DNA from 4 places in the Peribacillus sp. P4_D6 genome. Region 2 is predicted to be linked to each of the others. Evidence: riboswitches for the same ligand, from Rfam matches in the RefSeq annotation. Region 2 holds a riboswitch; each other region holds the start of a gene.
The links. Region 2 has a riboswitch for cobalamin ahead of AC1DVB_RS23245 ((2Fe-2S) ferredoxin domain-containing protein). Riboswitches for the same ligand answer to the same signal wherever they lie in the genome.

Region 1: it holds a riboswitch for cobalamin, as region 2 does, so the genes downstream of both, AC1DVB_RS01470 (ABC transporter substrate-binding protein) here and AC1DVB_RS23245 ((2Fe-2S) ferredoxin domain-containing protein) in region 2, are expected to answer to the same signal.
Region 3: it holds a riboswitch for cobalamin, as region 2 does, so the genes downstream of both, metE (5-methyltetrahydropteroyltriglutamate--homocysteine S-methyltransferase) here and AC1DVB_RS23245 ((2Fe-2S) ferredoxin domain-containing protein) in region 2, are expected to answer to the same signal.
Region 4: it holds a riboswitch for cobalamin, as region 2 does, so the genes downstream of both, AC1DVB_RS11045 (ribonucleoside-diphosphate reductase subunit alpha) here and AC1DVB_RS23245 ((2Fe-2S) ferredoxin domain-containing protein) in region 2, are expected to answer to the same signal.

What each region holds. Positions count from the first base shown of each region.
Region 1 is NZ_JBFUIQ010000001.1:308,361-316,766, reverse strand. Features, by position in the region: gene AC1DVB_RS01500 (DNA topoisomerase III) at 1-651, shown strand, start outside; gene AC1DVB_RS01495 (hypothetical protein) at 706-870, opposite strand; gene AC1DVB_RS01490 (hypothetical protein) at 913-1,446, shown strand; gene AC1DVB_RS01485 (hypothetical protein) at 1,570-1,728, opposite strand; tRNA gene AC1DVB_RS01480 (tRNA-Arg) at 1,905-1,978, opposite strand; gene AC1DVB_RS01475 (polysaccharide deacetylase family protein) at 2,208-3,056, shown strand; cobalamin riboswitch at 3,143-3,317, shown strand; gene AC1DVB_RS01470 (ABC transporter substrate-binding protein) at 3,497-4,462, shown strand; gene AC1DVB_RS01465 (FecCD family ABC transporter permease) at 4,425-5,480, shown strand; gene AC1DVB_RS01460 (heme ABC transporter ATP-binding protein) at 5,487-6,959, shown strand; gene cbiB (adenosylcobinamide-phosphate synthase CbiB) at 6,956-7,921, shown strand; gene cobD (threonine-phosphate decarboxylase CobD) at 7,896-8,406, shown strand, end outside.
Region 2 is NZ_JBFUIQ010000143.1:4,316-8,717, reverse strand. Features, by position in the region: gene AC1DVB_RS23255 (sirohydrochlorin chelatase) at 1-881, opposite strand, end outside; gene cobJ (precorrin-3B C(17)-methyltransferase) at 900-2,537, opposite strand; gene AC1DVB_RS23245 ((2Fe-2S) ferredoxin domain-containing protein) at 2,552-2,920, opposite strand; cobalamin riboswitch at 3,073-3,262, opposite strand; cobalamin riboswitch at 3,464-3,659, shown strand; gene AC1DVB_RS23240 (hypothetical protein) at 3,643-3,771, shown strand; gene AC1DVB_RS23235 (energy-coupling factor ABC transporter permease) at 3,837-4,402, shown strand, end outside.
Region 3 is NZ_JBFUIQ010000017.1:3,577-11,982, forward strand. Features, by position in the region: gene AC1DVB_RS08195 (aminopeptidase) at 10-1,119, opposite strand; gene bcp (thioredoxin-dependent thiol peroxidase) at 1,131-1,601, opposite strand; gene AC1DVB_RS08205 (potassium channel family protein) at 1,664-2,083, opposite strand; cobalamin riboswitch at 2,320-2,511, shown strand; gene metE (5-methyltetrahydropteroyltriglutamate--homocysteine S-methyltransferase) at 2,658-4,967, shown strand; gene AC1DVB_RS08215 (acyl-CoA thioesterase) at 4,960-5,436, shown strand; gene AC1DVB_RS08220 (ABC transporter permease) at 5,477-6,262, opposite strand; gene AC1DVB_RS08225 (ABC transporter permease) at 6,267-7,058, opposite strand; gene AC1DVB_RS08230 (ABC transporter ATP-binding protein) at 7,107-8,114, opposite strand; gene AC1DVB_RS08235 (hypothetical protein) at 8,266-8,406, shown strand, end outside.
Region 4 is NZ_JBFUIQ010000026.1:40,840-49,245, reverse strand. Features, by position in the region: gene AC1DVB_RS11075 (GNAT family N-acetyltransferase) at 1-77, opposite strand, end outside; gene AC1DVB_RS11070 (hypothetical protein) at 194-685, shown strand; gene AC1DVB_RS11065 (cold-shock protein) at 883-1,080, shown strand; gene AC1DVB_RS11060 (hypothetical protein) at 1,122-1,289, opposite strand; gene AC1DVB_RS11055 (flavodoxin domain-containing protein) at 1,408-1,845, opposite strand; gene AC1DVB_RS11050 (ribonucleotide-diphosphate reductase subunit beta) at 1,817-2,869, opposite strand; gene AC1DVB_RS11045 (ribonucleoside-diphosphate reductase subunit alpha) at 2,915-5,212, opposite strand; cobalamin riboswitch at 5,351-5,531, opposite strand; gene AC1DVB_RS11040 (manganese-dependent inorganic pyrophosphatase) at 5,824-6,753, shown strand; gene AC1DVB_RS11035 (hypothetical protein) at 6,852-6,998, opposite strand; gene AC1DVB_RS11030 (SulP family inorganic anion transporter) at 7,084-8,406, opposite strand, start outside.

The sequences.
Region 1 (8,406 bases), on a different contig from region 2:
GGAACTGTTGCAACACGTGCGGATGTCATTGAAAAACTGTTCAATAGCTTCCTGATCGAGAAGAGAGGAAAGGGCCTTCATGTCACCTCGAAAGGAAAACAACTTCTTCAATTGGCACCTGAAGACTTGCGTTCTCCAGCTTTGACAGCTCAATGGGAGCAAAAGTTAACTGCGATAGCAAAAGGAAAGCTGCCACAACAGGCTTTCATCGGCGATATGCGCTCCTACGCCAAAAATATCGTCCATGAAATCAAAAATAGTGACCAAAAATTCAAGCATGATAACGTGTCAGGAACGAAATGTCCTGATTGCGGCAAGCTGATGCTGGAAGTGAATAGTAAAAAGGGAAAAATGCTTGTCTGTCAAGATCGTGATTGCGGCCACAAAAAAAGTGTTTCACGTGTAACAAATGCCAGATGCCCGCAATGTCATAAAAAGATGGAAATGCGCGGTCAAGGAGAAGCACAGACATTCACCTGTAAATGCGGTTTTCACGAAAAACTATCTTCTTACAATAAACGTAGAGGTCAAAATAAAAATCAAAAAGTATCCAAAAATGAAGTATCCAATTATATGAAAAAGCAAAATAAAGAAGAGCCGATCAATACTGCATTGGCAGATGCCTTGGCGAAACTGAAATTCGATAAATAAAAGAAAAAGGATGGAGCAATCGCTCCATCCTTTTTCGGTATATTCCTGCTTCGACTAAATTTCATTCAGTACGGTGCCATGTAATTCATATTCAAGTGTTTTGTCAGTGTGTGTGTGTTTATCCGAATCTACTCGTATGAGCGTACTGAATGGCTTTTGATCACCCGGACTGAAAATTGCTTCATCATTCTCTGGATTCCATAGGCTGTAAATACTCATGATCGTATCTTCCTCCTTTGGATGAGAAGACTAGTAATTCCCATGCTTGATTATCATCCAACTCTTCAATTGACTCTAACGCTGATCACCGGGACTAAACACCGCTGCGTCATTCTCTTTGTTCCATTGGCTTCTGATTGTACTCATCATGCACTATCATCTCCTTTGGTGAGAATGTCTTACAGTATTTGTATACCCGGATGGGACAGGTTAAAACATTTTGCTACTACAAAGAGTGGCTCAAAACTTTTGAACTGGTGGTCACCAGTTCAAAATGGGAAAATCGTACTAGGTTCATACAAGAATATTCGAATAAAATACAAATATAAATTGGTTAATAAAAAACCTCAGTTTGTATCAGTTTCTAATTACGATTCTTACTTAACTGGAATTAATTTGGAAGTTGACTGGTTACATAAAGGCGGGAAGGCATCCTTCAGTAAAAAGAACAGTACAAAAGGTACTGCTAACATAACTGTTGATGGGGTTTATGTGCTAGGTGTTATAATTGCAGTACACCCTATTGGATTTAAATGGAATGGTTCGTGGAAACGCTCTTTAACAATAAAGAAATAGAAGTGATTAATTTTCAATAAAATGAATTTAGGGGTTTATCAGTCTGTATCACTGATAAACCCCTTTTACTATAGTCCAACAAGAATTTTCGAAAATATCCTTTTCACTTCACACATATTCGCCTTATGTTCGCTGTCGGACACCTTCAGCAACTTTTGCACGTAGAAAAATATCTAAGGCTTCATGCAGTGTGTATTCAATCGTGAAACTTTCCGTAGTCTTACTGGTCAATTTCCGTTCCTTTAACGCTGTTCCACGCTGTTTAATAACGTGTTTTTTCATGAAAAAAAGCACCTCCAAACATAGAAAAATAATAGTGATATGGAATATCACTGTTTCCTACGTACAGAAATGCTTTTATCCTACATACAATCTCCGGATTTTACGGTCATACCAACAGAAAAAAACCCTGCTACAACACGGAGAAACCGCATTATAACAGGGCTTATAAACTTTAGCGTCCCAGATAGGAATCGAACCTACGACCTACAGCTTAGGAGGCTGTCGCTCTATCCTGCTGAGCTACTGGGACATATATTAAAGTCGACGACTTATTTATTATATTTCTTATAGGCAAACTTTTCAAGCTAATAGCACATACTTATGAAAAAAAATCCTCATAAATGTTTAGCGTGTCGCTAAGCTTTCGTTTTTCCTCTTTTTTCATTAAATGGAATACTTTATTGTCCACTGGTTTTCTGGTACTATTATACTATAAAAAAATCAGGAGAATGATAGTGAAAAAATATAGAGTTTTAAGGATGGCGGCATTGCTGGGGGTTTTGATTTTACCTGGATGCACACAAGGGATTTTAGAGGGGATAGGCACAAAGACGGCTGCACCGATTGCGGAAGATGACATTGAAGTGGCCGAAGCGGCTGAGAATGGGACCGGGCAGGATTCGGAGGGGCAAATCGATACGGGAGGCTGGTTAAAGGCCGAGTCCCCGGTCCAGCTTCCGATATTGATGTATCACAGTATTTCTGAAGGGAATGGCCTTCGGGTTCCAAGGGAGGAATTCCGATCACAGATGGCTTGGCTTCGGGAGAATGGTTACTATACATTATCCCCTGAAGAAGCATTCCTCGTTTTAACCGAGAATCGGATGCCAAGTGAGAAGTGCGTCTGGATTACTTTTGATGATGGCTATACAGATAACTACACGGAGGCATTCCCGATATTAAAAGAACATGATATGAAAGCAACTGTCTTCATGATCGGGAAGTCCATTGATAAAGGTCATCACCTGACTGAAAATCAAATGTTGGAGATGAGCAGGGATGGGATTTCAATTGAAAGCCATACCATCAGCCATTTGGAGCTGAACCGCATGACGGCAGAGCAGCAAGAAGCGGAAATGGTTCAGTCGAAGGTGCTGTTCGACCATATCCTCGACCAGAACACGACAGTGCTTTCCTATCCGGTTGGCCGGTATAACGAAGAGAGTCTCAGGCTGTCAGAAGAAGCTGGATACAAGATGGCAGTCACTACCGAACCTGGGGGAGCTTCAAGCGACCAAGGGATGCATGCTCTGCATCGAGTTCGGATTTCACCAGGGTTATCGCTCAATGGGTTTGCGTCGCTGATTGAAAATGCTTCAAAGCATTGAAGGTGGAAGGGGCATTTTGCACTTGTTCAGAAAAATCATATAATAATCGATTCTTACATGGTGTATAATGAAGGCAGTGAAAATTATATACATATGAACGATTTGGTGTCTTAATGACTTAAAAGGGAAGTTGGTGAAATGCCAACGCGGTCCCGCCACTGTATATGGGAGCTTACGGCTGTGTACCACTGTATGAGATATGGGAAGGTGCCGTTGACGATGACCATGAGCCAGGAGACCTGCCAGAATTCGTACACCTGTAACCTACGCGGATGGGAAGGTGTGTGGCAGACCCTAAGAAAGAGTCCGTATTGATATTGTTGCCATGCAAGCATCTTCCGTTTAACGGGAGATGCTTTTTGTTTTTGGGGGTATCTTCCAGTGTTGGTTTTCTCTGTTAGGTATGAAGAAATTAAATAAAAAGATTGTGGGGAATGAAAATGAAGAAGATTTTTGGTCTGATACTGTTAATGTTGCTTACTGCAGGCATGATGGTAGGCTGCGGTGGTGCTGCTGATGAAGGAAAAGAAAAAGAGCAAACGAACCATGCTCAACACGAGGCTTTCCCGATTACGATTAAAGATGCAAGTGGGGAAAAGGTAACGATAGAAAAAGAACCGAAGAAAATCGTTTCGTTGATACCAAGTAATACGGAAGTGGTCTTTGCACTTGGTTTGGGTAAAAAGGTCGTTGGTGTTTCCGACAATGATAATTACCCGGAAGAGACGAAAGAAATTGAAAAAGTTGGCGGAATGGAAATGAACACGGAGCTGATTGTCTCCATGAAGCCTGACCTTGTTCTTGCGCATGCATCAAGTGCCCATAATTCAAATGAGGGTTTACAGCAGCTTAAGGATGCTGGAATAGATGTGCTCGTAGTCAATGATGCACAAAGCTTTGACCAAGTCTATGAATCTATTGAAATGATTGGAAAGGCAACGGGAGAACATGATAAGGCAAACGAAATCGTTGCGGATATGAAAACGAAGCTCAAGGATATCCAGGAAAAAGCCAAATCCGTAAAGAAAGAGGATAGGAAGACCGTTTTAGTGGAAGTTTCGCCTTCACCGGAAATATACACACCTGGAAAAAATACGTTCATGAATGAGATGCTTACTATTATTTCAGCGGATAATGCGGCTGCTGAATTGGACGGTTGGGCAAAAATTGATGAAGAGTCGATGATTGCTGCAAATCCTGATGTCATCATTACAACGTATGGTTATTATACGAAAGATGCAGTAAGTGAAGTGAAGGCCCGAAAAGGATGGCAAGACGTAAATGCTGTTAAGAATGGCCAAGTCTTTGATGTCCATTCTGACTTGGTGACCCGTTCCGGTCCACGCTTAATAGAAGGAGTAGAGGAACTTGCCAAAGCAGTCTATCCGAACCAATTTGACAACTAAATGGGCGTTTGCTTATTTGATTGCGTTGTTCATTTTGTTATTCGCAATGACGGTAGGCATTTCCTTTGGTTCGGTGCCAGTTCCGATTCCCGTACTTATACAAATAATCGGCAAGGAGATTTTCCACTTGCCGATTTCTGCCGATCCGGATGTGATGCTTACGAATATCGTGATGAACATCCGCTTGCCGCGGGTGCTGCTCGCTGGTTTGGTTGGGGCATCACTTGCGATCGCGGGTGCGGCTTTTCAAGGACTGCTCCGGAATCCGCTCGCTGATCCTTACACATTAGGTATTTCATCAGGAGCATCGGTCGGAGCCGTATTGACGATATTTTTGAATATATCACTGCCATTCATCGGTTTATATACTCTTCCGGCATTGAGCATCTTATGTTCAGTGCTCACGATGCTCTGCGTACTGACTTTTGCAAAAAGAATGGATCGGTCGATGAAAGTGGAAACGATCATTTTAACGGGAATCATTTTCAGCTCGTTTTTAAGTGCCTTCATTTCATTGATGATTGCGCTGACGGGTGATGAATTAAGACAAATCATCGGCTGGCTGATGGGAAGCGTCTCAATGCGCGGCTGGAATTATATCGTAATCATTTTGCCGTTTTTTATCATTGGCTCGTTGACCTTGATCATGAATACAAAAGAATTGAATGCGATGACTTTCGGGGAAGACCGGGCAAAACACTTAGGTGTGAACGTCAAGCGGCGGAAAATGTGGATCTTGATAGCCGGTTCGACATTGACAGGGGCAGCCGTTGCCGTTTCAGGGGCGATTGGTTTTGTAGGATTGGTCATTCCTCATTTTGTCCGAAAGATTTGGGGACCTGACCATAAACATTTGCTTCCGTTGTCATTGTTGATAGGAGGCGGATTCTTGATATTGGCCGATTTTGTAGCACGAACGATCATTGCCCCATCGGAACTGCCGATCGGGGTGATCACCTCACTTATCGGGGCACCTGCATTTGCGCTGATTTTATTAAAGAGACGGAGAGAAGGGTAAAAACGGATGCTTGAAGTAAAAGGGTTAACAGGTGGATATCACAACAAAGCTGTTTTGGACTCTGTCTCTTTTGATGTACATAAAGGGGAATTATTCGGGATTCTTGGTCCTAATGGCAGCGGGAAAACGACGCTTTTAAGTATGCTTAGCGGGGTGCTCGATTATAAAGGCGGAAGCGTACGGATAAGCGGCAGGGATTTGAAGGATTATTCGTCAAAACAACTTGCACAGGTCATTGCCGTGCTCCCTCAACATTCCTCATTAGCTTTCTCCTATACAGTAAAAGAGACGGTCTCGCTTGGGCGATATGCCCATCAATCAGGTTGGTTCCATAGTTGGTCCGCAGAAGATGAATCGATTGTCCAGCGGGTGATGGAACAAACGGGAGTAGCTGATTTTCAGGATCTTCATTTTGATCGATTATCAGGAGGGGAAAGGCAGAGGGTCCTGCTGGCACAGGCCCTTGCCCAAGAGCCGGAAATCCTTTTTTTGGATGAACCTACGAACCATTTGGATCTTTCCTATCAAAAAGATCTTCTTGATCTAATGAGGAAAATGGCAAAAGAGCAGAAGTTGACCGTTATTTCAATTTTTCATGATTTGAATTTGGCTGGATTATATTGTGATCGGCTTATGCTGCTTGAGAAAGGGCAGATTCAGGTTGTTGATGTGCCGAATGAAGTGCTTCAACAGGAACGGATTCAGGGTGTATATCATACGACGATCGAAAAACATCCGCATCCCGCCCTTCCGAAACCGCAAATGTTCATCGTTCCGGAAAAGCATGGCCAGGATACCATCCCGTTGGAAATTGATGAATCTTATTTGACAGTCGGATTTGAGATGATTCAATTGAAGTCTCCGATCCCGCTTAGAACGATGTCTTCTGGAGTGACTGGTTCTGGGACGGGCTGGCATAAGTATTTTGTGAATAGGCACGTCCATCATGGTTATGATTGCGAGGATCATCATGTTGAAATGGCCGACTATTTAACAGCTCATGGTTTTGAGCCTCAGGAAACGGTAGGGATGATGACAGCTGTCTTTCTCGATACGGTCGCAAGCAAGCTATTAAGAGCTGAAGATTTCTCGGTTTTTATCATTGTGACGGCCGGTGTAGGGAATGCTATCGACGCTTCATTAGCTGACCGGCATTCTTGGAGTTCCGCTCCAGGAACGATAAATACATGGATATTCGTAAATGGGCATTTGGCAGAAGAGGCATATATCCACAGTATAGTGACTGCGACCGAGGCAAAAGTAAAAGCGCTTCATGATTTGCATGTCATGGATAAGGTGACAAATACTTGTGCAACAGGAACATCGACAGACAGCATGTTGATTGCGGCAACTCAAAGAGGGGCAAAGCTTCAATATGCAGGCACCATCACTCCGTTAGGGAAGCTGATCAGTCGCGGTGTATATGATTGTACAGTGGAAGCATTGACGAATAATCGGAAACGGATTGAGGAATTATGATTTATCATCATCTTTTTGCGGTTACGCTGGCGTTCTTCCTTGATTTATTAATTGGAGATCCGCCAAGTTGGCCGCATCCAGTCAAATGGATAGGAACGATGATTAGCAAGTTGGACCTGGCATTCAATAAAGGGGCATATAAGAAACGGAAAGGGCTCTTCATGTTGATCATCGTCCTATCGGCGGTGTTATTGATTACAGTTCTTACCGTTTATTTGGCTTATCTAATCCATCCACTTGCAGGTATCCTTTGGGAAGCTGTTGTCATTTCCACAACGATAGCTCAGAAGGGCCTGAAGCAAGCTGGGATGGATGTTTGCTTTCCGCTTAATGAACGGGATTTCCCTGAAGCGAGGGTAAAGCTTTCCTATATCGTCGGCCGTGATACGGCTGATCTTGATGAGTCAGAAATCGTCAGGGGCACGGTGGAAACCGTAGCGGAAAATACCAGTGATGGGATTACAGCGCCATTATTTTGGGCAGCTATCGGCGGTGCGCCGCTCGCGATGGTGTACAGGGCGATTAATACCTGCGATTCCATGGTAGGGTACAAGAATGATAAATATGGGCAATTCGGATGGGCTTCAGCCAAGCTCGATGATATCGTCAACTGGATTCCCAGCCGCCTCACCGGATTCCTGATGTTGCTGAGCTCGAAATCCGGCTATCATGGATTCGGCGCCAGATGGAAGATATTATTCAATGATGCAAAAAAACATCCAAGCCCGAATAGCGGGTGGTGTGAAGCAGGCGTTGCTGCGATTTTGGGAATACAGCTTGGAGGCCGTAATATGTACAAAGGAATTGTTTCCGACCGTGCGAGGATGGGAGTTCCGCTTGTTCGATTGGAAGCAAAACATATACCACAAACGATTACCATCATGCATCGGTCATCTTTTCTATTTCTGCTGATGCTATGGTTAGGGGGACTTATTCTTGACATTACCTTCTCATGGCTCTAATCCTCATTATCTTTATGAAGCGCTGAAAATCGAAATGCCTGAATCGGTTCTCGACTTCAGTGCTAACATCAACCCATTGGGTCCGCCTTTACGCATAAAGGAACGGTGGTCTGGGTTTTTCGAAGGGATCCTTCAATATCCAGATCCGCATGCCATTGAACTGACAAAATCCATTGCAAAAAAAGAAGAACTTCCTGAGCAATCCGTTTTGATGGGGAACGGTGGTGCTGAAATCATCATGCTGGTAGCGAACGGATTAGCCAATCAAAGGGTGCTGATCATACAGCCGGCATTTGCGGAATATGCTGAAGCTTGTTTGGCAGCAGGATGTAAGGTCGATTTTCACCAGCTTGATGCTCCTGGGTGGCAATTGGACCTGGAACGATTGATTCCGCGATTACCCGAATATGATGCCATTTTCTTATGTACGCCTAATAATCCGACGGGAGTTTCATTTAAGCGGGATACAGTTAGGGAATTGATCA
Region 2 (4,402 bases):
TGATGATCATGGTCGTGGTCGTGATGGTGATCATGATCATGGTCGTGGTCGTGATGGTGATGATGGTGAGCATGTCCATGTTCCTCGACATGTTTACGATAGTTTTCCAAATCACGCGCCCCGCTTGATTTGCCTTCACTGGCTTCAATTACTCGTTCTTGCAGAATGTTCTGTAAGGTTGGATGATATCCAAAATACTTTGCCAATATGAATTCTCGATCATGATATTGCTCTTGATAGCCTTTCAGCATATCCTCCATTCTTTCCATCAACACCCCAGTGAAGAGGAAATATGGCAACATCACAATTTTTTTTGCCCCTAATCGGATGCATCGTTCAATACCTTCATCCACGTGAGGGTCCGTTACACCCATGAAGGCTGTTTCAACCCATTTAACGCTTAATTTTTCCCATAATAATCGTGAAATTTTATATATATCACTATTGGCATCAGCATCACTGCCACCTCGGCCAATTAGCAATATCGCTGTCTCAGAATGTTCAGAGGTCGTATCGAATCCCGCTTCCTCAAGACGGTCTGTCAGGATCGTCAATACATCATGGTGGACCCCGATCGTTTGGCCGTATGTGAATTTCACTTCTGGATACTTGGTTTTCCCATCCTCTATTTCAGCTGGGATATGTAGTTTCGAATGTCCTGCATGCAACAAAATGATCGGTATGACGATAACTTCAGTAGCCCCTCGTTTTACACAATTATCGATTCCTTTGGATATATTCGGTGCCGCAAATTCCAAGAAGCACGTTTCCACTAGGAAACGCCCGTCCAATGCCGGAATCATATTTTCAATAAAATGACGGACTTCTTCATTTCCCGAAGCCAACCGGCTTCCGTGTCCTACGAACAAAACTGCTTTCATTTACTTTCCCCCTCTTGATTAGTCTTCACAAGGCGCAGGCTCTATGTTTATTTTGGGAGCGATGTCCTGATAAGAAAAATTCTGTATCTTTTTCGAACGTTTGAAGTATTTAAAAAGCCGCTCATTTGGATGGGCATTTTGCTTATACTCGCCGACAATGTCCGTGATCAGTTCTACAAGCTGTTCCGGTTCAATGCCTTCCGCTACCGGCTGACCCGGATGGGCTGTTCTTCCAACCGGTTTAGCTCCAAGAAATAAGTCGAACTTCCCTTTTCGGAAGACAATCCCGATATCATCCATCACAGCACTATAACAAGCCATCCCACACCCATTAAAACCTATGTTCAGTTCCTTGGGCATGCTCATTCCGCCAAGCACCCGGTGTATTTCGTCCGCATAAGGAATGGATTCCGCTTTTTCACCATCACAGAAATCACAGGCTTTTAATGTCAGTACATCCCCAATTGGCGACAAAAGAAAGTTTGCTGATTGCAATTTCCCTGTAATGACTTCCGGATCCATTGTCGGGATCTTTAAGACGATTTTATGATTTGGCGTATACTCCATCGTTCCCTTTTCCCCGACAACTTCCGCAAGTGTCATCATTTGTTTGGGAGTGAATTGTTTATTCGCCACACCTGGACTAACGGCAAGTTCAAATACCGACTCCATTTTTTGCTGAACAATCGGCTGAATGGACTGCTTAACGACTTGACCCTTGACTCTTGACAGGGCCTCCATTGCCATTTCATAGGAAGCTGGCTTCTTTTCTGGTGCTTTTGTAAGTAATCCAACTCCTCCAGCGGACTCGGTTAAGGCTTCTTGATCTAATGCCCACGGTTCCGCTTCTTTTTGCAGTCGCTGATGCGGCTTCAATGTTTGCTTTTCCGAATTCAGCGTATATTTTCTCTGATAGCCTCTTGGTGTGATGATTTTGTCATCATATAAAAAGGTGGATGAATTACCGATAATGACGGTTGTCAACATTCCAATATCGTGATTCAACATATCCTGCAAATTGGTTATGACAATATCCTGCCTATCGCGATAAGCACTTTTCACCAACCCGACAGGTGTATCCGGCGAGCGGTAGCGAAGGAGAATCTTCTGTGTTTCAACAATTTGCCGGGTCCGCCTGCCGCTGCGCGGATTATAAAGTGCAATGACAAAGTCTGCCATTGCAGCTGCTTCAACCCTTTTAGCGATCAGTTCCCAAGGAGTTAAATGATCACTGAGGCTGATCGTACACGAATCGTGCATGACGGGCGCCCCAAGTAAAGACGCACATGAGTTGATTGCAGAAATGCCAGGAATGACTTCAATGRCCACTCCAGTTTCTTCTTTCCAGCCTTTTTCAATCAATACTTCATAAACCAACCCTGCCATCCCGTAAACTCCGGCATCCCCACTGGAAATCACCGCCACTTTCTTTCCCAGCTCCGCTTGTTTCACTGCTTCCTGTGCACGTGATACCTCTTCAGTCATCCCCGTACTTATGATCGTTTGATCTGTTAGCAGTCCCTGAATGAGTTCAACATAAGTTTTATAACCAATGATGTAGTCACTTTCTTGAAGGGCTTCGACGGCACGTTTGGTAATGTGTTCAAAATTCCCGGGCCCAAAGCCCACGACGAATAATTTACCGTTTGTACTCATTAAGACATCTCCTTTTACGCTTTGTTCTTTGAAATACRCGTATGAGCAGGAAAATCTGGATTAGGGGTCATTTCCCCGTCATTGTACTGYTAGATCATCTGTGGAACAAACTCACCATCATCGATATTACTGACGATCTGCCGACCGAAATCAGGCGTTTCCACTCGATACCAGTTTCCTTGGGGATAGGCAATCACAACGCAGGCATCCTTACATCTTCCGTTACAGCGTGTCCTCGTTGTATGGATTTTCAGATCCAGTCCTTTTGAAGCAATTTCATCGCGAATCGCTTGGGTTACTTCTTCCCCGCCCTTTTTCATGCAGCTGCTCCCATTACAAATCAACAGATGCGTATTTGTACCCGTCAAGTTCCAAGTAGTCATCTTCTTCCTCCTGAGTTCAGGGAAAAGGCAAAATAAAAAACCTTAACATAAGAGTCAAGGTTTTAAAAAAACTATATGAATGAGGAGCCAAAGGCAAGCATGCCAAATCCTCCCAAAATCGTCATAGTCCTTCTACCTTTCCCTCCGAAAAGTATCATGCAATTTTAAAAGCAGGTTTCCTGGCTTACGCTTCATTTTACTTTGTCCCTTCCCGGCATCATGCCAGTGGCTATCGACAATTTCATCAGCGTTTACAGTAGCGGGGGCTGCATCGGATTTTCACCGATTTCCCTATTATCCCTTGCTTATTCACACAAGGGCACTTTTAAAATGAAATATTTGGTTTTATTATACATTTCCAACTAACTTAATCTATCATATAACAACTTTGTCAAAATTCAATAGTTTATTCCGACTGTTTAGAAAAGTTTAAACGTGTAAAACCAGTTACAATCCTTTCCTCGCAACAAATTTCGGCCTCCAAAAAAAGATAGTGTAGCTGGAATTATTTCTTTATGGTACACTATACGAGAATTTTCTAAATAATTACATAAGTTTCATGGTGTTGAATTTCTCGGAATTCAGCTTAAAAGGGAAGCCGGTGAAAATCCGGAGCGGTCCCGCCACTGTAAAGGGAAGTTCCATTACGTTAACTTTAATCCACTGTCAAATGAGATGGGAAGGATGTAATGGGATGATGAACCAAAGCCAGGAGACCTGCCATGAAGCGTGAAACTGTTTCAGCCTACGAGGATGGGCGTGCGGATCAGGCAAAATGGCCCATGGTTGGTTCATGCTGCAAAATTCCTGTTCATTACGCACTTCTTTCCTTTGAGAGAAGTGCTTTTTAGTTTGGGCGCGCCGCTTTTCTTCTCAAGATTGATCAGAACAATAAAAAGTGTTGAAAGGAGAAAGAATGAAAAGAACCAATTGGAAAATTATTTATTTTGTCATTTTACTGCTTTTTGTCCCGAAACGGGKATTGGCCATGCATATCATGGAGGGCTTTTTACCCATAGAATGGGCTATATTCTGGTGGGCCGTGACGCTTCCATTTTTAATCTTGGGTTACCGGTCCATTAGGTCCAAAGTAAGGGAAAACCCAGAAACAAAAATGATACTTGGCCTATCGGGCGCATTTGTATTTATATTATCGGCCCTAAAGATTCCTTCCGTTACGGGAAGTTCTTCGCACCCTACCGGAGTTGGTTTAGGTTCCATACTATTCGGACCATTGGCCATGAGTGTGGTCGGCTCCATCGTTCTGTTATTTCAAGCTGTTTTACTGGCACACGGAGGATTGACGACATTAGGGGCCAATGCATTCTCCATGGCCGTTTGCGGACCCTTCATTGCTTACTTTGTCTTCAAGGCCGCAACTAAATTGGGATGGTCTTTTTCACTTGCCGTATTCTTGGCAGCTGCTTTTGGGGATTTGGGCACCTATGTGGTAACTTCTGTTCAACTTGCTCTTGCTTTCCC
Region 3 (8,406 bases), on a different contig from region 2:
AAAAAGGCTTTATTTTAAAGAATTTGGGTTTAATGCATGTAATTCCGGCAAAATAAAAAAGCCATCCCTTCTGATCAGGACGTCGTCGAAATAGATGTCACCGCCCCCATATTCCGGACGCTGGATCAAGACCATATCCCAATGTATCGATGACCGGTTTCCATTATCCGCTTCATCATAGGCAAGCCCAAGAGCCAAGTGCAGACTCCCGCTTATTTTCTCATCGAACAAAATATCGTCCATAGGTTCCAATATGTATGGATTGATTCCAATAGCGAACTCCCCTATAAACCGGGACCCTTCATCAATATTCAGAATTTGGTTCATTTCAAGATCACGATTGGAAGTCGCTTTAATGATTTTCCCCTTTTTCAAGTTCAATTCTATGTCACTAAAGGTAATTCCTTCATAGGTTGTGGGTGTGTTGAAGGATATCCTTCCATTGAGACTATCTTTTATGGGTGCCGTAAATACTTCCCCATCCGGTAAATTCTTTTTTCCGGCACATATGACGGCCGGCATGCCTTTGATGGAAAAGGTCAAATCTGTCCTTGGTGAAACGATCCTGACTTTGTCAGTACGTTGCATCAAATGTTTTAACGGCTTCAAAGCCGCCTCCATTTTCCCGTAATCCATTGTGCATACGTTCAAAAGAAAGTCTTCGTACCTATAGAAGGTCATGCCGGCTTTTTGCGCTGATGCCTTGGTGGGATAATTAAGTAAGACCCAACGTCGGTTGTTTACATAAAAAAGTGTAGGGGAATTCATGGCCTCCCCTTGAAGACGGTGCCTCTCGATGGGAACATCAGTCATTTCCGCATTGTTTTCTTCCCCAGTGATGATGATGACCGCATCGATATCCGTATATTTCTTCAAGGCCCATTGTGAAGCTGTGTCAAGCTGCTCCTTCACATTCCCTAGTAACAGGTGGCGGCTTATCTCATCGTCCTCGAGTTCCACATATGGATAAGCACCCACTCTGTATATTTCATCAATCAACTCTTTCAATAATGGTTTCGTGTTGATATGCCCCCGTATGAGGATTCTCTCTTTAGGCTGTAATTGTATCGAATGATGAACCAGCCTGGCTGCAAGCTTCGTTATCCTCTCATCCTTCATCTGCCTATCCCTTATTTTTCGAGTTCGCGAAGAGTTTCAAGCGCTTCTTCGACGTGGCCTTTAACCTTTACTTTACGCCATTCTTTGACTACATTTCCAGCCTTATCAATCAGGAAAGTTGAACGTTCAATGCCCATATACTCCTTGCCGAAGTTCTTTTTCAATTGCCAAACATCAAATGATTCAGCCGCTTCATGATTTTCGTCAGCCAGCAGCAGAAAAGGCAATCCATGTTTTTCGATGAATTTTTCATGACGTGCCGCTGGATCTGGGCTGATACCAAGGATGACCGCGTTCAATTCCTCGAATTGCTCATTATGGTCCCGGAAATCACAGGCCTCCGTCGTGCAACCTGGCGTCATGTCTTTTGGGTAAAAATATAATACAATGTTTTTCCCCTTAAAATCCGATAGGGAAACCATTTCACCATTGTTTGCAGGGAGTTTGAAATCAGGTGCTTTTTCGCCAATTTTAACAGTCATATTGAACCCTCCATTTCTTTCATTATGGTAAGAGTACCCAATAATCGAAAGAAACACAACTTTCATTTATCCTTCCTATCTTTCTGCTCCAGATCGATCACCGTACGAATCACGAACGCTGCAGGCAGTGTATACCCAATGAAGGCCTGAATGGTAGCTATCATCCTACCCATGCCAATCGGGGCTATATCTCCATATCCTACAGAAAACATCGTCATCGCACTAAAATAAAAAGAAGTCTTCAATTGTTCATAGAAAGTCCCATCCAACCGATTGCCCATATCAAGAATCACCGAATGATTCTGAAGCTCGTATAATAAATATATCAGTGCAAATCCAACTAATATCGTCGCATATAAATTGCCAAGCCACAGCATATCCTCAAGAGAAAATTTCTTTCCTCCCGACTCAACAAGAAATAACGTACGAATGCTCATCACCATGCAAAAAATGATCCCTGCAATCAAGATGTAGAAAGTCATCCCCCACGCCCCATTTCAAAACGCCACTTCCTCTATACATACTCCCTGTCCAAACAATATATTCTTTTTAGGAATCAGCCTTATCACCGACAAACGCATTAAACGGAAACTTTCCCTAATCCTTTTTCCATGTTGACCCTTTTGGTCGGATATGTTAAGATTGTCTAAATTTTTATAATAGTTTTTATTTTATAAATCTTTGACCTGCAAACAGTTAACAAGGCAGGTTTTGCAAAATTTCATATGTGGAAATAGGTTCCTAATTTTCATTAGGATTAAAAGGGAAGTCCGGTGTAATTCCGGCACGGTCCCGCCACTGTAATGGGAATGTTAGCGTCAATCAATATGCCACTGATCAACGGATCGGGAAGGCCAGCCGCTAATGATATTCCCCAAGTCAGGAGACCTGCCTATTTCGACAACACTGTTTTAACCTACGGGAGATAGGGAGGTGTTAGGGACCTTATAATTGTAAGGGGCATTTTGCATGCCTCTTTATTTTAAGCATTTCTAACTTTCTTTTTTGACGGTTAGGAATGCTTTTTTTATTGTTTGATCAATTGAATGTAGGAGGATGGGAATTTTGAAGAGCAGCAGTTTGGGTTACCCTCGAATCGGGGAAGATCGTGAATGGAAACGTACATTGGAAGCATACTGGTCAGGTAAAATCGATGAAGCGGAATTTACGGCACAACTAAAGGCAATCCGTATAGGCAACTTACAAAAACAGCAGCAACGGGGCATTGATATCATCCCTGTCAACGACTTCACTTTCTATGATCAAATGCTCGATATGTCCGTCATGTTCGGTCTTGTTCCTGAACGTTATTCAGCTTATGAAGGCGGAAGTGTCCCCCTTTCCGTTTATTATTCAATGGCCCGGGGAAACAATGATGAAGTCGCTTCAGAAATGACGAAATGGTTCAATACAAACTATCACTATATTGTCCCTGAATTAAAACTGGCACAGCTTACTTTAACAGAAAATAAACCACTTACAGCATATCGGGAAGCCAAGGAAAAGCTAGGGATCGAATCGAAGCCCGTTTTGATCGGACCTTATACTTTCCTCTCCCTTTCAAAAGGCTTTAATAAACAGGAAATCCCTGGCATCATCCTGAGTCTGCTTCCCCTATACACGCAAATCCTGCGGGAGTTGGAGCAAGAAGGCGTGAAGTGGGTTCAAATGGACGAACCTTCCCTTGTTTCATCCATTTCCAAAGATGATATGCAAACTGTTACTTACCTCTATGAAAAACTGAATGAAGCAGCACCAAACCTGAACATCATGCTACAAACATACTTTGATGCCGTGGAACACTATCAAGAAGTCATCGAATTAAAAGTCCAAGGAATCGGTCTTGATTTTGTACATGATAAAGGAAGGAATTTAAGTAACCTTGAGGCATTTGGTTTCCCGAAGGACAAAGTGCTTGCAGCGGGTGTGATTGACGGAAAAAACATTTGGCTATCCGATTTATCCAAAAAAATCGAATTGATCGAGACACTTAAGAAACAGGTAGCTGAGGACCAAATCTGGCTACAGCCCTCTTGCTCCCTGCTTCATGTCCCGGTGACCGTTCGTAATGAAACCGCCCTTTCAAAAGAAGTGAAAGAGGCCCTTGCTTTCGCTGATGAGAAACTTGAGGAAATCACACTTTTGGTCAAAGGGAATAATCAAGGCATTGAAGCAATCGCCGAAAAAGTGGATGTCAATAAATTTACGATTCAAACGTTAGCCAATTCAAATGTCCGAAACCACGGGTCTGTACAATCCAATGTCGAAAAGGTTAAAAACAGGACTGCCGGCCGTCAGCTTCCATTTAAAGACCGTTACCAAAAACAACAGGAATTTTTCAAATTACCTTTTCTCCCTTCGACTACGATCGGCAGCTTTCCGCAGACATTTGAAGTTAAACAAGCACGCGGGAAATTCAATAGAGGAGAATGGACAGCCAAGCAATATGAAACATTCGTTAACGAAGAAATCGGCAGGTGGATCGAAATCCAAGAAGAAATCGGTTTGGATGTTCTCGTTCATGGGGAATTCGAACGGACGGATATGGTTGAATACTTCGGTCATAAATTAGGCGGATTCGTCTTTTTAGAAAAGGGTTGGGTACAATCCTATGGATCCCGCTGCGTGAAACCGCCAGTCATCTACGGCGACATCCATTTCATCGAACCGATGACAGTCAAGGAAAGTGTATACGCACAATCACTGACGAAGAAGACGGTGAAGGGAATGCTGACAGGTCCTGTTACGATTTTGAACTGGTCTTTCGTCCGTGATGATATTTCCAGGGAGAATGTTTGCTTTCAGCTGGCGCTCGCTTTAGAAAAAGAAGTCATTGCCTTGGAATCTGCTGGAATTAAAATGATTCAGGTTGATGAGCCTGCACTTAGAGAAGGTCTGCCATTGAAAAAAAGCGATCGCGACGAGTATTTGAACTGGGCATTGAATTCATTCTTGATATCCACATCTAGCGTGGAGGATACAACCCAAATTCACACGCATATGTGCTATTGCGACTTCAACAGTTTCATGGATGTCATCTCCTCCCTCGATGCCGATGTAATTTCCATCGAAACATCCCGCAGTCATGGGGAGCTCGCTTCCGCATTCGAGGAAAAAACATATGAAAAAGGCATTGGCCTGGGGGTGTATGATATTCACAGCCCGCGTGTGCCGGCAGTGGAAGAAATGGTCGATATGATTGAACGGGGCATCAAGGTATTGGATAAAGACCAGTTTTGGATCAATCCCGACTGCGGCCTGAAAACAAGGGGTATCCCGGAAACCGTCGCTTCCCTGAAAAACATGGTCGAAGCAGCAAAAGTCGTCCGTAAAAACCTTTTAGTAAACCAGCAGGCAAATGATTGAAAAGAACGCTGCCCATCCAACACAGCAGTCACGGACTTTTTTAACCGACCTTGTTTTTCCACCGGATACAAATCATCATAATACCATCTTTGGCGGAAAAGTAATGGCCTATGTGGATAAAATAGCTTGCATTTCCGCTATGCGACATTGTCGAAAACCCGTTGTGACTGCTTCAAGCGACTCTTTTGATTTTTTGGCCCCCATCAAAACAGGGGACGCGATCAACCTTGAAGCTTATGTCACCTGTACTCATCGCACATCAATGGAGGTATTCGTGAAAGTGGAGCGAGAGAACCTATTAACAGGTGAAAAACAGCTTACGGCACGCGCTTTTTTAACGATGCTTGCCATTGATGAAGACGGTAAGCCGACAAACGTACCTCAGGTCATTCCGGAAACGGAAGAGGAAAAACAGCAATATGTTCAAGCCCAAGCAAGATATATTGAAAGAAAGAAAAAACGGAACTAAACAAAAACCCCTTCAACATGAATCTGTTGAAGGGGTTCTTTCAGTTCCCTGCCCCGCGGTACCTCTTCACTCCCTGATTCCATATGAAAATGGATATCACGAAAAAGGCAACCCCAATTACAGGTGTGGCAAATGCATATGCATACCATTCTTCTTTTCTTAGGAAATAAGATGCCGGATAGACACCGACAAACGCGAATGGCAGCACCCATGTAAGGACAAAACGGATGACCTTATTATAAATATCAACAGGATAGCGCCCGTAGTTCCCGATATTGTACATCATTGGCATGATGGATGTTTTCGCATCCGACCAGAACCCAATGCTTGCTATCGCAACGAATATGGCTGCATAGGCAAGTGCCCCGCCTATTGCAAAAACGATGAAAAGAATCGGGTCATACCACGCAAGCTGAAGATCCAATGAAATCGCCGAATAGAATATGATGATCAAACCGGTCACAACTCCAAATAACGCTTCAAGCTCGATTCTTTCTAAAATGACTTGAAACAGGCTATGTATCGGTCTTGTTAATATCCGGTCCATTTCACCTTTGACGATATAGCGGTCATTAAAATCCCAGATGTTGAAAAAGGCCGAAAAAAGGGCGAAAGGGATAAGGAAGAATCCATAAATGAATATGATTTCTTCACGGCTCCAGCCGCTTAAAAATTGCGTATGTCCGAAAACGACCAAGATAAATACCAGATTCACGACCTGATTCAGCAGATCTGATAGGATTTCCATGAAGAAATCGGCTCTATATTGCAGTCTTGTCTTCATATATTGACTCACATATTGAAAAAACATCGATACATAAAACATCCCGTCAACCTCCTTGAATAATCAGCTGTTTTTTTGCGACTATCCATAAAAGCTGAATCGGTATTATGAGAATGATGCACCAAATTAACTGCTGTAAAAGCGCCATGCCAATTTCGCCTGAACTGTAACCGTTCGTAAAAATCATGCTTGGTACATAGCTGATCCCTTGAAAGGGTAAATATTTCATCACTTCCTGCGCCCATATAGGATAGAAACTGATGGGCAGCAGCAGACCGGAAAATAAATCAATGATAACCCTTTTAGCGCGGATTAATCCGGCATTATTATATAAGAAAAAGGTAGTGATTCCCGTCAATAAATTAATTTGTGTATTGATGATGAAACTGAACAGCAAGGAAATGCCGAAGATCCCCCATACAGCCGGATCGCGCGGCAATTCAATAGGAAAAATGAAAGCTACCAGCAGCATTCCTGGAATCGAGAAGAAGAAAAAACGGAATATCCCTTCCCCAAGTCCTTGCATCGTTTTCATGCCTAAATAGTTATAAGGCCGGATCATCTCAATGGCAACCTTGCCGTCTTTAATCTCAGTGGCGATTTCGCGGTCAATATTATTGAAATAAAAAGCGCGCGCCATCCATGCAACCGCAACATAGGTTGTCATCTGCATGCTTGAAAGTCCTTCGATGGAGCTTTTTTCTCCATATATCGCATTCCATAAGAAATAATAAGCACCGATATTAATGCTATAAATTAAAATGCCGGTATAATAATCCGTTCGATACGCAAGCATCATCAAAAAACGCATGCGGATCATGGCAAGATACTTCCCCATGGCCCTCCCCCTTCTTGATAGACACGTTGTTTCTTAATGATAAGAGAGTCAGACAGTGCCTTCTTCGTAAATGTTGCGAACAATTTCTTCAATGGACGTTTCATGAATTTTGATGTCCTTTATTTTAAAATGAGATACGACAGCTGAAACAAGCTGTGAAATATGATCACTTTCTTCTTTCAACAAGGCAATGTATGTTTGATTTTTCTCATCATGAACCCAGTTAGCGGTAAATGGGAGCGCTAATGATTGCAATTCCTTCAATGCGATCGGCTCGATGAATTGAAAATGGATCTGTTTTTCCTCAGCCCAGTTATCTTTCAAACTCTGCAATTCCCCATCATAGATGATTTGCCCTTCATCAAGCATGATTACACGCTCACATAATGCTTCAATGTCCCCTAAATCATGGGTGGTCAAAAGGATTGTCGTATTATATTTCTCATTGATTTCTTTCAGGAACTCACGAATCTTCATTTTCACGAGCACATCAAGTCCAATTGTCGGCTCATCCAGGAACAGCAAAGGCGGATTGTGGATCAAGGCTGCCGCAAGCTCGCAGCGCATTCGCTGACCAAGCGAGAGTTTACGCACTGGTTTGTCCAGCAAAGGACCGATATCAAGCGTCTTGATGACATGTTCCATATGATCGTTATATTGTTCATCCGTTACCTTATAGACCTTTTTTAACAGCCTAAACGATTCTTGAACCGCAATATCCCACCAAAGCTGTGAGCGCTGACCGAATACGACTCCGATAGTCTGAGTGAACTTTTCCCTTTCTTTATGTGGATTCATGCCATTGACCGTGATTTCGCCTGCTGTCGGTTCCAAAATACCTGTCAGCATTTTGATCGTGGTCGATTTCCCTGCTCCATTTTCCCCGATATAAGCTACCATCTCACCCTTTTTTACAGTAAAATTGATATCATTGACGGCAGGGACGACCTTATAATTTCTGGTAAGTAAATCCCGGAAGGCACCCTTTAGCCCTGAACGGCTTGATGCCGACTTAAATTCCTTCCGAAGCTGTTTCACTTGAATTGCATCACTCATCCTGTTACATCCTCCGTAATCTCTTGTCCTAATGAATTAGTTTATCCAAACCAACCTTTTTAGACAATAAAAATGCTTGGTTGTCATCTACCATTTTCAGGGAGGGAATGGCCGTTGTACCAGATACATATATAAAGGAGACGAGTATGCTATGAATATCAAAAAATTATTACTATCCCAAATTGAAAAGGTCGTTTTCGACCTTCGATATGACTTCCTTTATGAAGATGAGTACGGTGAATTATTATGCCAGGTCATCCAAAGGGATTCCAGCGGGTCGATCGAAAGCACA
Region 4 (8,406 bases), on a different contig from region 2:
GCTTCCACCTTATAGGCTTCTTTCTGCAGTTTAAATAGCTGCTGGCCATAGTCTGATTCCAGGTCCCGAATTCTCATGATCAAATCCTATCACTCCTTTTCATTACATTATAATGGAAGAGGGGGATTATTGTTTCTAATCAGTCTGTGTTATAATCGACAAACAATATGAACTAATGAAATGAGGAAGAAATTTGTTAACATTTGAAGAAAAATTGAGCATCATTGAAACTTTTCCGGAATTACAGCGAAAAGACGTTTCATTGGGACGTGTGAACTTCCATTATCCAGATAGCGTCCAGGAGAAAAAGATCGTCGTTCAGCACTTGCATCCCAATGGAAATGGGTTCGTTTACGCAGGGCATATGAGAAAAAAAGACACTGACCGTAAAGGGTTTATCAATATACGTGACTATAATGAAGCCGAATTAAAAGAATTGATCCAAAGAAGCGTGGATTACCTATCTGAACCTCCGGCTGAAATTGAAGAAGAGGAAAACGAGTTCGCTAGGTTGGAAGGGGCATGGATTGGCCCTGAAAAGCAAGAGCTTACACTTCAAAAGGAAGACCTGCTTTGGAATGTTTATTCAGGGTCGAATCTTGAGGAATGTTTCGAAAGTCCGGTTGAGGCGGAGCGCTACTTATTGGACGAAGGCTTCCGACAAAGCAAGAAGAGGAATATGTAGAATTTTAGGATAATTTGTCGGTTGATTTACGGCGATAATCTTGTTTTTTTAGGATTTTCCATGATATAATATGAGTAATTATTTTTGTTCGGAAAAGTTTGATAGAAGGATTTACTGTAATAGGATTCCTCTTGAAACATTATCCAGAACCAAAAATAGTAATAAAATGGATTTTTCCAAACACAGGAGGAACTATCATGGTACAAGGTAAAGTAAAATGGTTTAACGCAGAAAAAGGTTTCGGTTTCATCGAAGTTGAAGGCCAAGACGATGTATTCGTACATTTCTCAGCTATCCAAGGTGAAGGCTTCAAAACGCTTGAAGAAGGCCAAGAAGTTTCTTTCGAAATCGAGCAAGGCGCTCGTGGACCACAAGCTGCTAACGTTCAAAAATAATTGAACGCATATAAAAAAAAGACTCCGATTTTGGAGTCTTTTTATTTTTCCTTTTTTTCGGCGATTTCCTTTAATGCTTTGTCCAATTTTTCTTCGATCCGTTTAGTACGATTAAAATGCCCTGACAGGAAAAACACGATGAATATAACGAATGCGACAAGCACTAGCATGAAAAGGATAGGAAGGAACTGGGTTATATTCTCAGTCATTGGATATCATCTCCTTTTTTCTCCATTATACTTCATGCTTACCGTTGCTATGATTGAGGGAGCCAAGTTTTAAAAAAAACACTGAAAGGGGATATGCGAAAACGCAATCCCCTTTCAGTCAGTTCTGGAATAGCGAAGCGAACTTTTGAAGTCTGTGCAGGTCTGATTCTTGATACATCTGTTCTATCTTCAATGTCACCAATAACTGGCTCTTCGCAAATAACATATCCCGGAAATGATCGACCGCCCCACAAAAATGATTATAATTGGTTTCGCCAGTGCCGAAGACTCCCGTTTTCAGGCGAGCGATAGGCAACTGTTCCAGTTCTTTATAAAAGGCTGCTGATTTAGCGGGAAGCTCCCCATTGCCCCATGTATAGGTGCCGACGATCAAGGCATCGTAATCCGGCAATGTACGTAAATCGAATTCATTCATTCGATATAAGAAAGCCTCAGGTAAAAGGGCAGCGAGGGCTTCGGCAAGCGCTTTTGTATTGCCGCCGGCAGAATGATAGACAATGGCGATTTTACAGCTCATCGAACCCATTGCTGGCATTTACTTGACTGTATGTCCTTGACTTCTGTTCGAAGAAATCGGTTTTGGTAAGGCCGATGGATTCATCATCGAACGTTTTGATCCATGGCATCGGGTTCTCGCCATACTCTTTATACAAATTTTCAAGGCCTAGCATACGTAACCGTTTGTTGGCGATATATTCGATGTACTCATTGAATTCTTCCAAATCGAGATCGGCTTTCGTTTGGATATCTTCGAGCATATATTCAGACCATTCCTTTTCGAGTTCGACTGCTTTTTCAATCGTTGTATAGATGAACTTCGTGTTTTCTTCATTATTTAACTCAGGATATTCATACATCAAGATTTGAACGAGCATGCCAATGAAATCGAAATGGACCATTTCATCGCGATGAATATAGGATATCATCGTAGCTGAACCGGTCATTAGATTTTGGCGTCCTAGATTATAATAAAAGGCGAAAGCCAAATAGAAATAAATCCCTTCAAGGTTCGTTGAATGGATCAGTGCCTCGAATAAATGCTGAGGGCTGGGATCGTCCACGAACGTTTGATAAGCATCAACGATCGGTTGGTTACGCTTAATCACTTCAGGATGTTCTTTGATGCGGTCGAAAAGCTGTTTTTGCTTGCCTACCGGAATCAAGGAAGCAAGGATATAGGAATAAGACTCATTATGGATCGATTCCTGCTGGGCCATGTTGGCCAAGATAGCTTTTGCCGCCGGATCTTTTATGTACCGGAGGATCTCTACTAAAGTGGGCGTTTGAAGACTGTCCATTCCAGCAATCATCGTAAGGATTTCGAGAAAAGCGTCCTGGATATCTTCATCCAATTCGCCCCACTGCTTTTTATCCTGAATCATGTTCACGCTCGAAGGCTTCCAAAAGTTATTGATGAGCTGTGTATAGGTATCATAGAATTTTTCATACTGTATATCGTTCCAAAGGAGGAAGCCTGAAGCTTCTCCTTTGAAAACACCGGTTGCCTTTGTTGGATGCGTCGGTTCGAGCATCCGAATTTTTTTTATATGATTGGTCATTCGTGAAAACTCCTTTAAGAATAGATTACTGGGTCATGATTGACGTTAACTTGAACAGCTTTCGCAGGCATTGTCATATTCGGAAGACGTCGAACGAACATAATACGTTGATTTCAACCCGCTTTCCCATGCCGTTAAATGGATGTCCAAAAGGACCTTCGCTTTGATTGTATTGTGTACATACAGATTAAAGCTGATTGCTTGGTCAATATGGCGTTGGCGGGCTGCATTTTGCCTGATGCTTTCCAGTTGATCCAAATTGAATCGCGTCTTTTTATAATATTCATACGTATTTGGCGTCAAGCCTGGTGCGGTCACCTTGAATTTGAAGTTTTTCTTTTCTTCGTAAAATTCAATTTCATACAAAGGATCGATTCCATCCGTGGAATTACCGATTTTGGCTGTCGATGAATTGGGGGCAATCGCCATTAAATAGCCATTACGGGTTCCGTGCTCCTGCACGTCTGCTTTTAAATCCAGCCATTTTTGATCTGTATAGTCACGCAGTTCGAAATAGTCCCCTGTATGCCAATCAGAACCTTCAAAGTATGGGTAAGATCCTTTTTCCTTGGCCAGTTCGTTGGATGCCTTGATAGTTAAGTAAGCGATCTTTTCGTATAAAGCATCTGCATAGCGAACAGCCTCATCGGATTCCCAATAAATATTCTGTGTGGCAAGTAAATGATGCCATCCAAACGTTCCTAAACCAATTGCCCGGTACCGTTTGTTCGAGATGGATGCTTGTTTGACAGGAAGATTATTCACATCAATGACATTGTCCAGCATACGGATCTGAATGGGAATCAATCTTTCCAGAACATCGCTGCCCACCGCTCGGGGCAAGTTAATGGATGAAAGGTTGCAGACAACGAAATCGCCGCTTTTACGAACCACAACAACATCTCCATCTTCTGTTTCATATTCATCCGTGATCGTCGAAGGGCTTAGGTTTTGGGCAATCTCCGTGCAAAGGTTAGAACAATAAATCATACCTTTATGTTTATTCGGATTCTTCCGATTCACTTCATCGCGGTAGAACATATACGGTACGCCTTCTTCTAATTGAGAAATCATGATGCTTTTCATGATGTCCATCGCATTGATTTTTTCAAAGCTATAGTTTGGAAGCGTGCCATTTTCTGCGGCCTCGACAGCAAGTGCATAATGATTCCTGAAGCTTCCTTCGCCTTTCTTTTCGTCATAAAGATCTTCAAGTGAAAATCCAAGGGTTTGCTTAACGGTATGCGGATCGAAAAGATACCATTCTTTTCTGTCGCGTACAGCCTCCATGAATAAATCCGGTATGCATACACCTGTAAAAATATCATGTGCTTTTAATCGGTCATCCCCGTTTTGAGTCTTCAAATCGAGGAAGCTCATGATATCTTTATGCCAGGCATCCAAGTAAATCGCGATGGCGCCTTTACGTTGCCCCAATTGATCGACACTTACAGCTGTCTGGTTGAATAGTCGAATCCAGGGCGTCGTGCCGGAACTGTTTCCAGAGAAACCGCGGATATCGGAACCAAGCGAGCGAACCTTACCGACGTAAAGACCAACACCGCCGCCGAATTTAGATACTTTTGCCGCATCGTAGTTTGATAGGTAAATTCCGTCGATGGAATCTTCAATTGCGTCGATAAAGCAGGAGCTTAACTGTCCATGTGTTTTACCTGCATTGGAGAGTGTAGGAGTCGCAACGGTCATATAAAGGTTGGACATGGCCCAGTATGCTTCTTTTATCAGTTGCAGGCGGTGCTCCGTTTTTTCCATTCGCATGATTTCCATCGCGATGATCATGAAACGTTCTTGCGGCAGTTCGAAGACCTTGTCCTTTTTTGGGCGGGCCAGATAACGGTCATTCAATAAGTAGATGCCTATGTAAGAGAATAATTTATCTTTTTCCGGGTCGATCACCGATCCCAATTCCTCAATTTCCGCTTTTGTATATGAAGATAGCAGTTCTGGTTTATAAATGGGATAACGCTGACCTTCCGATAGCTGGGAGAGTTCTGTGATCAGCTCATAGAATGGGCCATAACTCTTGCCTTCATAACCTCGATTGGCCTGTGCATCCCTATACATTGTATTCAACAGTTCTGCTGCAGCAACGAAAGTCCAATCCGGGGCATCGATATCCACGCCTTCAAGAGCGAGCTGAATCAGTTTTTTTGAAGCCTGTTCTTCGGTTGAGTCACTTTTGCGATCAAGCCATTTTGTAAAACGCTTTTTGAACTTTTCCATATCGAGACGGCCTTCGAATTCCTTCGATAACATCTCAAGCTGGATGGATTTCGCTTCTGTGTCATTTTCACTTATGGTAGAGTTATATGTTTGAGTCATTAATAATCCTCCTTGTTAACTTCCGCTAAAATAAAAAAACCGCCCAAAGAATTGAGCGGATCAAACGATAGAATAAAAGAGGCATGAAAAAATAGCCGTTATACTATCGTTTCATCATCTCAATCCCCGAAGAATAAGAAACGTGAAAAATTCAAGGCAGGTCTCCTGACTCATGATCATCCTACTTTGAGTCCTTCCCGTATAGAGAGCTATACAGTGGTTTTCTCATTTCGTCACATTTACAGTTGCGAGGACAGTTCCGGGTTTACACCGGATTCCCTTTTCAGCCATCACTGGCACCTTGGATTATAAAAATTCTATATATAGTTATTGGAATTGTTTATGTAATCAATATCTAGTATTTCTGCTTATATTATCGTAAGCCATATACGATGATAATTCAACTAATATATTTGAAAAAAACCAATCCTTATCTATTGACAAAGTGATGGAAGAGGGTGGGGGAATGAAAGATTTTATGGGGGAATGGATAAATCAAGCGCTGATTTTACGGGATTTTGTGTTAAAATAAAGTGTCTAGTAAAGGTGGCTCTCCGTTATTGCACTGAGGGGATTCGCGGAAAAATATTTATGAAAAAGGGGATAAAATCTTGGAAAAAGTATTAGTTTTTGGACATAAAAACCCGGATACAGACACAATCTGTTCAGCAATCGCTTATGCAGATCTTAAAAAACAGCTAGGTATCAACGCTGAACCAGTTCGTCTGGGTGAAGTGAATGGTGAAACTCAATATGCATTGGACCAATTCAAATTCGATGCTCCCCGTCTTGTGGAAAAAGTTGCAGGGGAAGCTGATGGCGTAATCCTGGTCGATCATAACGAACGTCAGCAAAGCGCTGAAGATATTGACCAAGTCCGTGTGTTGGAAGTTATCGACCATCACCGTATCGCTAACTTTGAAACAAGCGATCCATTATATTACCGTGCGGAACCAGTTGGCTGTACGGCAACCATCTTAAATAAAATTTATAAAGAAAACGGCATTGAAGTCCCTAAAGCAATCGCAGGTCTTATGCTGTCTGCCATCATTTCCGATTCTTTATTGTTCAAATCGCCGACTTGCACGGAGCAGGACGTTGCAGCAGCAATGGAACTCGCTGCCATTGCTGGAGTCGACGCTGAAAAATATGGCTTGGAAATGTTGAAAGCGGGAGCTGACTTAAGCGACAAAACGATTGCCCAGCTCATCACTCTTGATGCCAAGGAATTCTCCATGGGAATGGCTAAAGTGGAAATAGCACAGGTCAATGCCGTTGATCCGAACGAAGTCCTTGCTAAGCAAGCAGAATTGGAAGCAGCGATTGAAGCGGTCATCGCAGTGAAGGAATTGGACTTGTTCCTATTCGTCGTTACGGATATCCTGACTAATGATTCCGTTGCCTTGGCCCTTGGTAAAGCGGCATATGCGGTTGAAAAGGCATATGACGTTTCATTAAACAATAACATCGCCGTCTTGGAAGGCGTTGTATCGCGTAAAAAACAAATCGTTCCGGTCTTAACCGACGTATTCAGCAAATAATTCAGGAAAAGGGTTGCTCATTAAAACTTGGGCAGCCTTTTTTTGTACATTCAAAAAAAGACTCAACCATCCCATTAAGGGTGTTTGAGTCTTTTTTCTTAATTTAAAGATTCCTTTTCTTTTTCATAGGCGATGACAATCAATTCTTTATTGGCTTCCTCGCCAAGTTTGCTTTCAAAGCTTTTCAGTTCATTCAATAAATCCGGTGACAGATTTGCTGCCGTATAATCCTGCTCGGGTGTCATGCTTTTCGCTCCTTTCAAAAGGAAATGATTCATGTTATCTATTTTGTCGGTTTGAAAAGTTTCTATTCAGCAGAATTTTACTTCTTTAAGATATTTTACTTTCTGAGGTGGCGAGTTTTTCAAGCAATGTCGAACTTTCTTCATCGAGTCCTTGGACTTGGACAGGTATTCCCAAGAGCTGATATTTAAGAATAACCGTATCGACAGCACCAACTGCTGAAGCATCCCAGATCTTGGAATGGGAGAAGTCAATGACGATTGCATCGGCTTTTTCCTTGAAGTCGAACTTTGAAACAAAGTCCTGGACAGAAGCGAAAAATATTTGTCCGCTGATACGATAAGTGATTTTCTTAGCCTGGATGTCTGCCGATTTCTCTACTGCCACTTTAGAAATTTTAGCCGAGAAGAAAATCATGCTCAAAAGCACTCCGGCAAATACGCCTTTTGATAAGTCATGTGTATAAATGACAATGAGGACCGTCACGATCATCACGGCTGCATCCGACTTAGGAGCTCTAGTGAGCCTCTTTAGGGAAGACCAGTCAAATGTCCCGATTGAAACCATGATCATGACTGCGACAAGTGCAGCCATCGGTATTTTGATAAGGACATCATTCAATACAACGATTAATACCATAAGGAATGCGCCCGCTACAAATGTCGAGAGCCGGCCTCTTCCACCAGATTTAATGTTGATACCGGATTGGCCGATCATCGCACATCCTGCCATGCCGCCAAAACATCCGGCGATGATATTCGCAATCCCCTGGCCTTTGGCTTCCTTATTCTTATTACTGTCCGTGTCAGTCATCTCATCGACAATTTGAGCCGTCAATAACGATTCAAGCAGTCCAACAAACGCAAGGGCAATGGAATAAGGGAAAATGATCGCCAAAGTTTCGAAGGTCAAAGGGATGTCTGGAAGCATGAACATCGGAAGCGCTTCGGTCAATTGCCCCATATCCCCAACCGTCCGCACCGTAGCCCCCGTGGTAACTGCAACGATCGTCATGAATATGATGGCGACAAGTGGTGAAGGTATGACTTTCGTGATTAGCGGAAAAAGATAAATGATAGCTAATGAAACGGCTGTCATGACATACATGATCCATGTTTCGCCCACGAAATGGGTGAGCTGTGCCGTGAAAATCAAGATGGCTAAAGAATTCACAAAACCAGTCATGACTGGCTTCGGAATGAACTTCATTAATTTCCCGATTTTTAAAACCCCTAGTAAAATTTGCAGCAAACCAGTCAATATGGTTGCAGCAAGTAAATAGTTCAAGCCATGATCTTTAACAAGGTCGACCATGACGAGTGCCATTGCGCCAGTGGCAGCCGATATCATTCCCGGCCTTCCGCCGACAAAGGAGATGACGATGGCAATGCAGAATGAGGCATATAGACC